DNA from 2 places in the Mumia spirodelae genome. Region 2 is predicted to be linked to the other one. Evidence: riboswitches for the same ligand, from Rfam matches in the RefSeq annotation. Region 2 holds a riboswitch; the other holds the start of a gene.

Region 1 (6,795 bases), on a different contig from region 2:
CACGCCGGAGGTCATCGACGGCATCTCGATCCTGCCGTGGCTCGTCACGCTGGGGACCGACGGCGGCGTCGCGGTCGTCAACAACGGCATGGTGCGGCTCGTGATCGTGCACACGTCGCTCGCGCTCGCGGTGGTCACGTTCATCGTGCGGGCGCGGATGCGGGGCATGGACGAGCAGATCGAGGAGGCGGCGGCCGACCTGTACGCGACCCCGTGGAACAGGTTCCGTCAGGTCACGCTGCCGCTGGCGTGGCCGGGCATCTTCGCCGGCGCCCTGATGGCGTTCACGCTCAGCCTCGACAACACCATCGTGGCGTCGTTCGTCCAGGTGCCGGGCTACACGCCGTGGCCGGTCTACGTCTTCGGCTCGCTCAAGGTCGGCCTGCGCCCGGAGATTGCCGCGGTGTCGACGGTGCTGCTCCTCCTGACGCTGGCCGCGCTCGCCGTGGTGTGGGCGGTGCTCCGGCGCTCCGGCGACGACAACGCCGCCGTCGCCTCGACCTTCACGGGCGGGTGAGACCGGTGACGCGCGCACAGGACAGGCTGCTGTCGGGCGACGTCGGCACGCACCCGCTCGACGCGGGCGAGCTCGACCCGGCGGACGTCGTGGCCGGGACACCGTCGGTCGCATCCCGCACGCTCTCGACCCTCGGCGACACCGAGGTCGGCCTCTGGGAGATCACCACGGGGACCGTGCGCGACACCGAGGTGGACGAGGTGTTCGTGGTGCTCTCCGGCGACGCGACGGTGCGGTTCGACGACGGCAGCACGCTCGTCCTCGGTCCGGGCGTCGCCGTGCGCCTGCACGCGGGCGACCGGACGGTGTGGGAGGTCCGCGAGACGCTCCGGAAGGTCTACGTGGCGTAGCCCTGCGTCACGAATCGGCATCGGACGGGACGATTCCTCCGAATTCGTTCGTACGGCGCGCGTCTGCGGGCGACCATGGTCCGGTGAGGATCCCAGGGGCGCCCCGGCTGCGCGTGCTCGACACGCGTCGGCGTACCCGTCTCGCCGCGGCGCTGGTCCTCGCGCTGGTCGCCGTCGCGCTCGTCGTCGAGATCGGTGGCGACGCGAGCGGCGCCGAGGGAGAGCGCTGCGCGAGCTTCGCCGCCGCGTCGCAGGCGCGCCGTGCCGCACCGGTCGCGAAGACCGGGCAGGACCTCGTCGTGATCGGCGACTCGTGGGCCGCCGGCCTCGGGCTCGACGACCCCGGCCGCTCGTGGACGTCGCGGCTGGACGGTCGCGTCCACGTCGACGCGTTCTCCGGCTCCGGCTTCAGCCGGCACGCGAGCCCGTGCTCCGGCGCGTGGTTCGCCGCGCGGGCGCCGCGGGCGGTGGCGGCAGGTGCCGACCTCGTGCTCGTGGAGGGCGGCCTCAACGACGTGGACCAGTCCGACGCCGCGCTGCGGGCCGGGTTCGCCCGGGTGATGCGCGCGGTCCAAGGGCCGCCGGTCGTCGTGGTCGGACCGGCCGCCGCGCCGGCTCGCGAGGCGGGCGCCCGGCGGGTGGACGCCGTGCTGGCCACCCTGGCGAGCGAGGCCGGCGCCGCGTACGTCTCGACCGTCGGGCTCGACCTCGACTACCTCGAGGACGGACTGCACCTCACCCTCGACGGCCACCGCGAGCTCGGTGACTTCGTGGCCCGGAGCCTGGCGGAGCTGGCCGGGTAAGGTCACCCTCATGAGCGAGAGCCAGCCCGATCCCGAGGCCGTCGCGCCCGAGCAACGGCTGTTCGACATGGCGCGCGACGGCGACGCCGACACGTTGATGGCCCAGGTCGAGGCGGGGGTCCCGGTCGACCTCACCGACGACGCCGGCAACACGCTCCTCCTGCTCGCCGCCTACCACGGTCACGCCGACATCGTGCAGCGCCTCGTGGACGCCGGGGCCGACCCGAACCGGCTCAACGACCGCGGGCAGGGCGCGCTGGCGGGGGCGATCTTCAAGGCCGAGGAGCTCGTGGTCTCGGTGCTCCTCGGCGCCGGTGCCGACCCCGACATCGGGACGCCGTCCGCGCGGGCCACCGCAGCGATGTTCGGGCGGGAGAGCCTGCTCACCTGACGGCGGGATAGAGTCGGGAGAACGACAGGGGAGCGCACGGTGCCGGACGGCACAGCGCGCTGAGAGTGCGGAAGAGCCGCAGACCCTCCGAACCTGCTCCGGTTAGCACCGGCGAAGGGAGTCATCATGGCTGCTGCCATCCGTCCAACCACGTCCACGACCCGCTACCGCACCATCGACCTCGTCACGGTGGCGATGCTCGGCGTCGCGATCGGCGTCGTCTTCTGGGGCTGGAACCAGCTCTTCGCCGTGGTCAGCGGCACGGCGCTGTTCACGTTCCCCCCGAGCGCCGGCCTGATCTCCGGCGTCTGGCTGATCGGCGGGGTCGTGGGCGGCCTCGTCGTCCGCAAGCCGGGGGCCGCCCTGGGCACCGAGCTCGTCGCCGCCGTCGTGTCCGCCCTGCTGGGCAACCAGTGGGGGATGTCGGTCGTCGTCTCGGGGCTCATCCAGGGCGCCGGGGCCGAGCTCGTGTTCGCGCTGCTGCTCTACCGGCGGTGGGGCGTCGTCGCGGCCGCGGCGGCCGGTGCGCTCGCCGGGGCGGCGGAGGCCGTCTACGAGTGGTTCGCCTACTACGCGGACTGGTCGTTCGGCTACCAGCTCGTCTACCTCGCGTTCTACGTCGTGTCCGGTGCCGTCGTGGCCGGGGCCGGCGGCTGGGCCCTCGTCCGGGGGCTCGCGTCGACCGGCGCGCTCGACGCGTTCGGACCCGGGCGCGAGCACCACGACCGTGCGGCGTCGCCCTCGCGCGACGCCTCGCGGGCGTGACCGGCTCCTTCACCCTCCGAGGCTTCGGCTGGCGCCCGCTCGGACGTCGTGAGCCCGTCGTTGCCGGGCTCGACCTGCGCGTCGAGCCCGGCGAGCGCGTGCTGCTCGCGGGACCGTCCGGCGCGGGCAAGTCGACGGTTCTCCGCGCCGCCGCCGGCGTGCTCGCCTCGACCGGAGACGGCGACGTGCTCGGCGAGGTGTGGGCCGAGGGACGGGTCGGGCTGCTCCTGCAGAACCCGGGCGACGCGGTCGTCGCCGAGCGGGTCGGGCGCGACGTCGCCTTCGGGCTGGAGAACGCGCACGTCCCGCGGGAGGAGATCTGGCCCCGCGTGCGCGAGGCGCTGGACGCCGTGCGCCTCCCGTACGGCACCGGCCACGCGACGTCGGCGCTCTCCGGTGGCGAGCTGCAGCGGCTCGCCCTTGCCGGCGTGGTCGCGTCGCGGGCCGACCTGCTCCTCCTCGACGAGCCGACGTCGATGCTCGACGACGTCAACGCCGACGCGGTCCGCCGGTGCGTGGCCGACGTCGTCGCCGCGACCGGAGCGACGCTGGTCGTCGTCGAGCACCGGCTCGAGCCGTGGCTCGCCCACGTCGACCGCGTCGTCGTGCTCGGGCGCGACGGGGCGGTGGTGGCCGACACCGACCCCGCGAAGTTCGTCCGCGCGCTGAGCGGCGAGCTCACGGCTGCCGGGGTCTGGATGCCGGGGGTGAAGGCCCCCGAGCCGGTCGAGCCGCCCGAGGCGCTGGTGCAGCCCGACGGTCCGGCTCCGCAGCTGGACGCGGTCGCGCTCAGCGTCGACCTGCGGCGCAGCGACATCCGCGGAGCCACCGTGAGCCCGGCGCTGCGCGACGTGGAGGCGTCGCTGGTCCCGCACGAGGTCACGCTCCTCGGCGGTCCGAGCGGTGCGGGGAAGTCGACGCTGCTCGCGGCATTTGGTGGGCTGCGGCGTCCGACCGCAGGCGAGGTCGCGATCACGGGCGACCACGGGGACCGACGATTCCGCGGCTCCGGGCGCCGCCGAAGGCGTGGGGCGGCGAATCGTGTGTCGATGTGGTCGCTGCGCTCGCGCGAGCTCGCCCCGCTGCTCGGGTGGGTCCCCCAGAACCCCGAGCACGGGTTCCTCACCACGCGGGTCCGGGACGAGGTCGCGGCGACGGCGCACCGTGTCGGCGCGACGGTCGACGTCGACGCGGTGCTCGCGCACCTCGGGCTGGACCACCTCGCCGACGCGAACCCGTACCGGCTCTCCGGCGGCGAGCAGCGACGGCTCGCGCTCGGCGCGGCGCTCGCGCACCGGCCTCCCGTGCTGCTGCTCGACGAGCCGACGGTCGGTCAGGACCGGGGGACCTGGGCGGCGGTCGCCGGGTGGATGCGGGCGGCCGCGCGGGCCGGAGCCACCGTCGCCGCCGCGAGCCACGACGACGACCTGGCCGCGCTCGCCGACCGCGTCGTCCGTCTCGACGGCGGACGCGTCGCCGTAGCCGCGCCTGCCGAGGAGCCGCGATGAGGCGGATCGTCCCGGACGCGAACCCGCTGGTCCTCCTCGCCGTCGGGACCCTGGCCATCGTCGCGTCGCTCGCGGTCGACGACCTGCGGACGGCCGCGGTCGCCCTCGGGGCGTACGCGGTGGCGGGCGCGCTGCTCCTCCCGTCGGCCCGGTCCGCGATCGCCCGCTTCGCCGCGATCGCGGTGGCGTCGGTGTCCCTGGTCTGGTCGACCTGGTGGCTCGGCGGGCGCGACGTCGAGGTGGCGCTGACCGCCGGGCTCCGCATCATCGTGCTCGCGCTGCCGGGAGCGGTGCTGGCGGCGTACGTCGACCCGTCGCGCCTCGCCGACCAGCTCGGCCAGCGCCTGCGGCTGCCCGCCCGCCCGGTGGTGGCCTTCGCGGCGGCGATGCAGAGGTTCGGCGCGCTGAAGGAGACCTGGGGTCAGCTCGACCGGACGCGTCGGGCGCGTGGGTTCGGCCCGACCCGCAACCCGGTCTCGCGGTTGCGCCACGCGGTCTCGTTGGCGTTCGCCCTGCTCGTCTCGGCGCTGCGGGACGCGGCGCGGATGTCGGTGGCCATGGACGCGCGCGGGTTCGCCGACGCCCGGACGCGCACGTGGGCCGAGCCGGCCCCCTGGTCGCGCGCCGACTCGGCGCTGCTCCTGCTCGGTGTCCTTCTCGCGCTGGTGCCCTGGCTGGTCCGCTGAGCGCCGACGCGAAGGGGGTGTGCCGACCGTCACGTCGCGTCCTCTAGGATCGGCTCCAGTAAGCGATCGCTTAGTGCGGAGGGATCCGGATGCGCGTCTTCAAGAACCTGGCCGAGCTCACGTCCTGCGTGGGGGAGGAGCTGGGCGTCAGCGACTGGCACGAGGTCACCCAGGAGCAGGTGAACCTCTTCGCGGAGGCGACCGGCGACCACCAGTGGATCCACGTCGACCCCGAGAAGGCGGCGCAGGGTCCGTTCGGCCGGACGATCGCGCACGGCTACCTGACCGTCTCGCTGATCCCGATGCTGTCGGCGGAGACCTACAAGGTCGAGGGCGTCAAGATGGGCGTCAACTACGGCTCCGACAAGGTGCGCTTCCCCGCCCCGCTCCCCGTCGGATCGAAGGTCCGCGGCCGCGCCACCCTCGTCGAGGTCGCGCCCGCAGCCTTCGGCCAGCGCGTCACGGTCGACTTCACCCTCGAGGCCGAGGGTGTCGACAAGCCGGTGTGCGTCGCGCGCACCCTCGCGATCTTCGCGGAGTAGCAGCCTCCGCCGCGACGTCCGTCAGGCCAGACGGAAGTCCGCGAAGTCGAAGCCGGGCGAGACCAGGCACGACACCACCGCCGTACGGTCGCCGGGGACCGTGCGCTGCCACGTGCCCGCAGGCACGACGACCTGCAGCGCCTCGCCGGCGGCCGTGCCCGGGCCGACGACCGCGCGCGTGACGGCGTCGTCGGCCGCAGGCTGCTCGGCGGTGCCTCCGAGCTCGAGCACGACCGGTGCGCCCTCGTTGTGGATCCAGACCTCGTCCGAGGCGACCACGTGCCACGCCGACGACTCGCCCGGCGGAAGGCAGAAGACGATCAGCGTCGCGGTGGGACGGACCCGCCCGTGGGGCAGCGTGACGCTGACCGGCGACGCCCACGTCTGCCGGAACCACCCGCCCTCGGGGTGGGGCTCCAGGGCGTACCGGTCGGCCTCGGGCGGCCGCGACGGCGTGGTCGGCTGCGGTCGTTCGGGTTCGGTCATGGAGATCACCCTGCCCCACTGTGGCGCCCCGAGTCCTCCGCGCTACGGTGGGAATGAAGCCGCGCTCACATAAGTTGATAGGATCAGACTCAACTAACGGAGTGCTGCAAACGGCGGGCGCGCGTTCGATCCAGGACGTGCCCGCCCCACGATCCATCAGGAGGAACTCATGGCCCGTGCGGTCGGAATCGATCTCGGCACGACCAACTCTGTCGTCGCCGTGCTGGAAGGTGGAGAACCCACCGTCATCGCGAACGCCGAGGGTGCGCGCACGACCCCGTCCGTGGTCGCCTTCGCCAAGAACGGCGAGGTGCTGACCGGCGAGGTCGCCAAGCGCCAGGGTGTCACCAACGTCGACCGGACGATCCGTTCGGTCAAGCGTCACATGGGCACCGACTGGTCGGTGAAGATCGACGACAAGACCTTCACCCCCCAGCAGATCTCCGCGTTCGTCCTGCAGAAGCTCAAGCGTGACGCCGAGGCGTACCTGGGCGAGCCGGTCACCGACGCGGTGATCACCGTCCCCGCGTACTTCAACGACGCCCAGCGTCAGGCCACCAAGGAGGCGGGCGAGATCGCCGGCCTCAACGTGAGCCGCATCATCAACGAGCCGACCGCGGCTGCGCTCGCGTACGGGCTCGACAAGGGCGACGACCAGACCATCCTCGTGTTCGACCTCGGCGGCGGCACCTTCGACGTGTCCCTGCTCGAGATCGGCGACGGGGTCATCGAGGTCAAGGCGACCAG
Region 2 (6,795 bases):
CTCGCGACCCGCGTCTGACGTCCGACCCGCGCGCGGCCCCGTGCTGGTGCGCCAGTCGTCACTCAGCGCCGGACGGTGACGACTCAGGCACCAACGGTGCAGCGGCCTCGGGCTCGCTCACGCGGACCTGGACCAGCGGCAGGAACGCCTGGACGAGCGGTCCGATCGCCAGCGCGTACAGGACGGTGCCGACGCCGACCGTACCGCCGAGCAGCCAGCCGAGGGCCAGGACGGTGATCTCGACCGAGGTCCGCATCAGGCGGACGCTGTAGCCGGTGCGGCGCACGAGCCCGAGGAACAGCCCGTCGCGCGGCCCAGGACCGAGGTGGGCCCCGATGTAGAGGGCACCGGCAAGGCCGTTGAGCACGACGCCGGCCACGAGCATGACGGCGCGCAGGACCAGCGAGTCAGGCTGCTCGAGCAGGGCGAGCCCCTGGTCGACGGCGATGCCGATGAGCACCACGTTGAGCAGGGTCCCGATCCCCGGCCACTGCTTCAGCGGGATCCACAGCAGCAGGACCAGGGCACCGACCAGCATCGTGATCTGCCCGAAGGTGAGCGGCAGGTAGCCGGTCAGGCCCTCGTGGAAGACGTCCCAGGGGTCGAGCCCGAGCCCCGCCTCGATCATGAGCGCCATCGACCAGCCGTAGAGCATGAGCCCGAAGACGAGCTGCGGGAGGCGGCGTACGAGGCGTCCGGTCCGGAGCTGGGCGAGGGGCGAGAGGGACACCGGGGTGTACGCGGGACGGGCCATAGCCTCTATCCTCCGCACGATTGGCCTACCTTTCGATAGCCAATCGTGAAAGAGTGGTCTACATGGCTCCCACGTCCGTCCTCTCGGCCGAACGCCTCCGCGCGCTGCTCGAGATCGCCCCCGAGGACCCGCCGGGCTACCGCGAGCTCGCCGACCTCGTCAGGCTGCTGATCCTGGACGGACGGATCTCCGCCGGCACCCGCCTCCCCAGCGAGCGGGAGCTGACGTCCGCGCTGCCGGTCAGCCGCACGACCGTCACCCGGGCGTACGCGACGCTGCGCGAGGCCGGGCTGCTCGTCTCCCGCCGCGGCTCGGGCAGCGTCGTCGCGCTCCCCCGCGGCAGCCGCCCGCCGTACATGCCGCAGCCGGGCTCCACGATGGTCGGCTGGACGATCGCCGCCGGGCACGCGGCCCCGGGCGTGGGTCTCGCGTACGGGCGCGCGCTCGAGCAGCTGCCGGAGCACCTCACCGAGACCGGGTACGAGACGGCGGGCGTGCCCGTGCTGCGCGAGCTGGTCGCGCAGCGCTACGTCGAGCGCGGGCTCCCGACCGACCCTGACCAGATCATCGTGACGTCCGGCGCGCAGTCCGCACTCACCCTCGTGGCGCGGACGCTCGCAGCGCGCGGAGACCGGGTCGCGGTCGAGAGCCCCACCTACCCGAACGCTATCGACGCGCTGCGCCGCAACGGCCTGCGGGTCCTCGGTGTCCCGCACGACGGACGCCGGCTCGATCTCGACGCGCTCGCCGCCTCCGTGCGGGCGGCGCCGATCGCGTGGGCGTACCTGATCCCCGACTTCCACAACCCGACCGGCACGCTGATGGACGACGTCACCCGCCAGGACGTCGCGTCGATCCTGCGCCGGTCGACCACGACGCCGATCGTCGACGAGACGATGGCCGAGCTCGCGCTCGACGTCGACGAGCGCGCGATGCCGGTCCCGCTGGCGGCGCACCACCCGGGCGCGGTCACGCTGGGATCGGCCAGCAAGACGTTCTGGGGCGGCCTGCGGATCGGCTGGATCCGCGCCCCGCACGCGGTCGTCCCGCGCCTCGTCGCCGCCCGGGAGACGTTCGACATCGGCACGCCGGTCCTCGAGCAGCTCGCCGTCGCCGAGCTGCTGCGGGTGCGCGAGGAGGTGCTCGACGGGCGCCGTGCACGCCTGCGCGACCGCCGTGAGGAGCTCGTGGCGGCGCTGCGCGAGCGACTCCCCGACTGGAGCCTCAACTCCCCCGTCGGCGGGCTGTCGCTGTGGATCCGGCTGCCCGCGCGGGCGTCGAGCCGGCTCGCGGTCGCCGCGGAGTCGCACGACCTCCTCCTCACCGCGGGTCCGCGGTTCTTCCCCGACGGGGGCGGCGAGACCTCGCTGCGCCTGCCGTACGCCCGCAGCGCCGAGCACCTCGCCGACGCCGTCGACCGGCTCGCCCTCGCGTGGGAGACGGTGCTCGCGGGCCGCGCCGCGCCGTCGACGTCGCGCCGGCGTCCCGCGCTCACGGCCTAGCGCGGGCCGGACCCCGAGACCTCCGGCCAGGTCTCGCCACGCCACGACGCGTCCCAGAACATCCACTCGAACCGCGTCGCCCGCTCGTACGCCGCGAGCATGTCTCCGCGACGTGCGTCGGTGACGCCCTCCGCGAGGCGGTCGGTCCACTCCTCCATCCGCGTGACCGCGGCGTCGAAGGCCGGGTCGGAGTAGGTGTCGATCCAGGCGCGGTACGGGTGCGCGGCATCGTCGGCCCGCAGCGCCACCGCCTTGCCGACCTCGAGATAGACGCGGAAGCACGGCAGCACGCCGGCGACCCCGACCTCGACCGGCGCGTACGCGGCGTCGGCCAGCAGGCTCCCCGCGTACGCCCGGCAGGTCGGCGTGGGCTCCGGCGCGTCAGGGGCGTCCGGGTCGATGCCGAGCGGCGCGAGGAATCCCTGGTGCAGCAGCCGCTCGGCCTGCACGGCCTCCGCAGCCGCCCCGGCCAGCTCCGCGGCCAGCGCCGGGTCGCCCGCGCGGGCCGACAGCATCGCCAGCGTGCTCGCGTAGCGCGACAGGTAGTGCGCGTCGTCGAGCAGATACCGAGCGAAGACCCCCTGCGGCAACGAGCCGTCGGCGAGACCGGCGACGAAGGGGTGCGCGAGGATCGCGTCGTACCAGTCCGCGACGTGCTCCCACGCCGCCTCCGAGAAGGCGCTCCTGCCCGTCGTCCTCACGTCGTTCGTCCGCACCGTGCTCATCCTCGCTGCCTCCACAGGTGATCGACCGGGCCGTGCCCGTGCCCCACCGAACGGTCGGCGCCGCTGCGCAGCGCACCGGTGAGGAAGTCCTTGGCCATCGCCACCGCGTCGCGCAGGGGCATCCCGAGCGCGATGCCCGAGGCGATCGCCGACGAGAGCGTGCAGCCGGTGCCGTGCGTGTTCGGGGTGTCGATCCGAGGCGCCGCGAACACGCGCACACCGTCGTCGTCGGCCAGGACGTCGACGCTCTCCGGACCGCCGAGGTGGCCGCCCTTCACCAGCACCGCGGCAGCGCCCACCTCGCGCAGACCGAGAGCGACGTCCTCCAGCGCCTCCGCGTCCTTCGCCGGCTCCGCCCGGCCGAGCACGGCTGCCTCGGGCACGTTGGGCGTGATGACGGTCGCCAGCGGCAGCAGCGTCGTACGGATCGCGTCCACCGTGTCCTCCGGCACGAGCCGGTCGCCCGACGTCGCCACCATCACCGGGTCGAGGACCACCGGCACGTCGTGCCGCGCGAGCACCTCGGCGATGGCGCCCACGACGTCGGCGGTGCCGAGCATGCCGATCTTGATCGCGCCCACGTCGAGGTCGTCGAGCACGGCGCGCACCTGGTCGGCCACGAACGACGGCGGGACGGCGTGGATGCCGGTGACGCCACGCGTGTTCTGGACGGTCAGGGCGGTGAGCGCGGCAGCGCCGTACACGCCGAGCGCGCCCGCCGTCTTGAGGTCGGCCTGGATGCCCGCTCCCCCCGACGGGTCGGACCCCGCGATCGAGAGCATGACGGGAAGGCTGTTCACGAGGAACCTCCTGTCCGGGCCGCGAGTGCGGTGTCGACCTGGGCACGCAGCCTCCGCGCCGCGGCCCCCGGATCGGGTGCCGAGCAGATCGCCGACACGACGCACACCCCGTCCGCTCCGGCGGCGACGACGGACGCCGCGTTGTCCGCGTTGATGCCACCGATCGCGACCAGCGGCAGGGTGGCCGGGATCGCGTCGCGCAGGCGGCGTACGCCGTCCAGGCCCCACGGCGCCGTGGTGTCGGTCTTCGTCGGCGTGGGCCACACCGGGCTGACCGCGAGATAGCTGCACGCCGCCAGCGCCGCCGCGTCGTCGAGCTGCGCCAGGTCGTGCAGCGACCAGCCGACCGCCACGTCGTCGCCGAGCACCGCGCGCACGTCGGCCGGATGGAGGTCGTCGGGCCCGACGTGGAGCCCCGCACCGGGGAGCGCCCGCGCCACCTCGAGGTCGTCGTTGACGAGGAACGTCGCGCCGGTCCCGCCGATCCGCTCGACGATACGCGACCCCATTCGGACGAGACCGTCACGCGAAGCCGTCTTGTCGCGCAGCTGGACCGTCGTGACGCCGCCGGCGACCGCGTCCGCCACCACGTCGACCAGGTCGGCCTCCCTCGGCACGTCACCCGTGACGAGGTAGAGACGCAGGTCGCTCGGGCGTCCGGACATCAGCGGGAGACGACGGCGGCGACGGCGTCCGAGGACAGCGTCGAGAGGGCGTCCAGGAGGCGCCAGCGCAGCGACCCGGGACCCTCGGCGAGCGGGGCCGCCTGCTCGACCGCCGCGGTGAGGATCGCCAGGGCGCTCGCGGACGCCTCGAACGCGTCGTCGTGGACGGCGCAGGCGGCGGCGACCAGGGCGCTCGCCGAGCAGCCCAGCGCCGTGATCATCGGAGCGCGGGCGTCGCCGCCGCGGATCTCCGCGGTGCGGGTGCCGTCGGTGACGACGTCCACGGCCCCCGTCATGGCGACGACGGTCTCGAGCTTGGAGGCCAACGCCTCGGCGTCGGTCCGCACCTCGGCGGTGTCGGCGTCGGCGTCGACGCCGCGACCGGCGCCGGTGGCCGTCGCGATCGCGAGGATCTCGCTGGCGTTCCCGCGGATGACCGTCGGCCGCCGCTCGATCAGCGTCGCGACCGTGTCGCGCCGGTACGAGGTGGCGCCGACCGCGACCGGGTCGAGGATCCACGGCTTTCCGGAGGCCGCGGCGACGTCGACGGCCGCCAGCATCCCCTCCACCCACGGCGGGGACAAGGTGCCGATGTTCGCGACGACCGCCTGCGCGATGCCGGCGAACTCCCCCGCCTCGCGAGCGTCGTGCACCATCGCGGGCGACGCACCCGCGGCGTTCAGCAGGTTGGCGGCGATGTCCATCGACACGTAGTTCGTGATCACCTGGACCAGCGGGCCGGACGCCCTGAGCTGGTCGTGGACGTGGACAGCAGTGCGTGGTTCGAGCATCAGGCTCCCTCTCGCCGGTATGACCCGGATCAGGTTCGGCGGGTGTGTTCTCAGCCTCGTGGGCACCCCGGCCTCTCAACTGCTGGTGACGATAACAGAGTGCCGCCGAACCCCTTCCGCAGGTGGCGCCGTGCCCGGTACGGTGCGGGCAGCCCACCCGTCCCCTTCCCCCGAGGGTTACGAATGGAACCGGCTCGTCGCGTCCGTCGTGCCTGGCGCCGCGGAGGTACGCGCGAGGTCTACCTCGCCTCCCGCCGCTGGCTCGCGCGGCTCATCTACCCCGGAGACCTGCCGCGCCCCCGAGAACGACGACGGCGGTGAGCCCGGTCCCCTCGCGATCACCTCGCGTGGGACCAGGCTCACCGCCGCTGCGGGAGCCGAGCGCTACCGCGCCCTACCGACGAGCGCTACCGCGCCCTACCGACGTGGCGCTACCGCGCCCTACCGACGAGCGCTACCGCGCTGCCGTGCCCTCGGTGTAGTCGTCGTCCGAGCTCTTCACCCACGCCATGAGCTTGCGCAGCTCGCGGCCGGTCGCCTCGATCGGGTGCTGCTCGCCCTCGGCGCGCAGCTTCTTGAACTCCGGCGCACCGGCGTCCTGGTCGGCGATGAAGCGCTCGGCGAACGCGCCGTTCTGGATGTCGGCGAGGACGGCCTGCATGTTCTCCTTGACACGCGCGTCCACGACCCGCGGGCCGGAGACGTAGTCGCCGTACTCGGCGGTGTCGGACACCGACCAGCGCTGCTTGGCGATGCCACCCTCGTACATGAGGTCGACGATCAGCTTCAGCTCGTGGAGGCACTCGAAGTACGCGACCTCCGGCTGGTAGCCGGCCTCGGTCAGCGTCTCGAAGCCCGCCTGGACGAGCGCCGACACGCCACCGCAGAGGACGGCCTGCTCACCGAACAGGTCGGTCTCGGTCTCCTCGGTGAAGGTCGTCTTGATGCCGCCGGCACGCAGGCCGCCGATCGCCTTCGCGTACGAGAGCGCGAGCGCCCACGCGTTGCCGGTCGCGTCCTGCTCGACCGCGACGAGCACCGGCACGCCGCGACCCTCGACGTACTCACGACGCACCAGGTGACCCGGGCCCTTCGGCGCGATCATCGCGACGTCGACACCGGCCGGCGGCTTCACGTAGCCGTAGCGGATGTTGAAGCCGTGCCCGAAGATCAGGGCGTCGCCGTCGTTGAGGTTGGGCTCGATCGCCTCGGCGTACAGGCTGCGCTGCGCCGGGTCCGGAGCGAGGACGACGATGACGTCGGCCTCGGCGCACGCCTCGGCCGGGGTGAGCACCCGAAGGCCCTCGTTCTCGGCCTTCGCGCGGCTCTTCGAGCCCTCGGGGAGGCCGACGCGGACGTCGACGCCCGAGTCACGCAGCGACAGCGCGTGGGCGTGGCCCTGGCTGCCGTAGCCGAGGACGGCCACGCTGCGGCCCTGGATGACGCTCAGGTCGGCGTCGTCGTCATAGAACAGCTCAGGCACGGGGTTACTCCTTCTCGTGGTGCCGAGTGGCACCGGTGTGGTGCCGTTGGGTGGGGCGTGCGGCCGTGTTCGACC

The links. Region 2 has a riboswitch for thiamine pyrophosphate ahead of thiM (hydroxyethylthiazole kinase). Riboswitches for the same ligand answer to the same signal wherever they lie in the genome.
Region 1: it holds a riboswitch for thiamine pyrophosphate, as region 2 does, so the genes downstream of both, ACQSSQ_RS14415 (ECF transporter S component) here and thiM (hydroxyethylthiazole kinase) in region 2, are expected to answer to the same signal.

Annotation. Positions count from the first base shown of each region.
Region 1 covers NZ_JBODSD010000002.1:1,053,974-1,060,768, reverse strand. The annotation lists gene ACQSSQ_RS14435 (ABC transporter permease) at 1-517, shown strand, start outside; gene ACQSSQ_RS14430 (cupin domain-containing protein) at 523-867, shown strand; gene ACQSSQ_RS14425 (GDSL-type esterase/lipase family protein) at 951-1,670, shown strand; gene ACQSSQ_RS14420 (ankyrin repeat domain-containing protein) at 1,681-2,061, shown strand; TPP riboswitch at 2,078-2,198, shown strand; gene ACQSSQ_RS14415 (ECF transporter S component) at 2,188-2,826, shown strand; gene ACQSSQ_RS14410 (ABC transporter ATP-binding protein) at 2,823-4,334, shown strand; gene ACQSSQ_RS14405 (energy-coupling factor transporter transmembrane component T family protein) at 4,331-5,020, shown strand; gene ACQSSQ_RS14400 (MaoC family dehydratase) at 5,110-5,562, shown strand; gene ACQSSQ_RS14395 (cupin domain-containing protein) at 5,584-6,048, opposite strand; gene dnaK (molecular chaperone DnaK) at 6,218-6,795, shown strand, end outside.
Region 2 covers NZ_JBODSD010000004.1:426,025-432,819, forward strand. The annotation lists gene ACQSSQ_RS19925 (O-methyltransferase) at 1-18, shown strand, start outside; gene yczE (membrane protein YczE) at 59-754, opposite strand; gene yczR (MocR-like transcription factor YczR) at 817-2,256, shown strand; gene ACQSSQ_RS19940 (TenA family protein) at 2,253-2,972, opposite strand; gene thiD (bifunctional hydroxymethylpyrimidine kinase/phosphomethylpyrimidine kinase) at 2,978-3,781, opposite strand; gene thiE (thiamine phosphate synthase) at 3,778-4,446, opposite strand; gene thiM (hydroxyethylthiazole kinase) at 4,446-5,237, opposite strand; TPP riboswitch at 5,226-5,317, opposite strand; gene ilvC (ketol-acid reductoisomerase) at 5,692-6,720, opposite strand.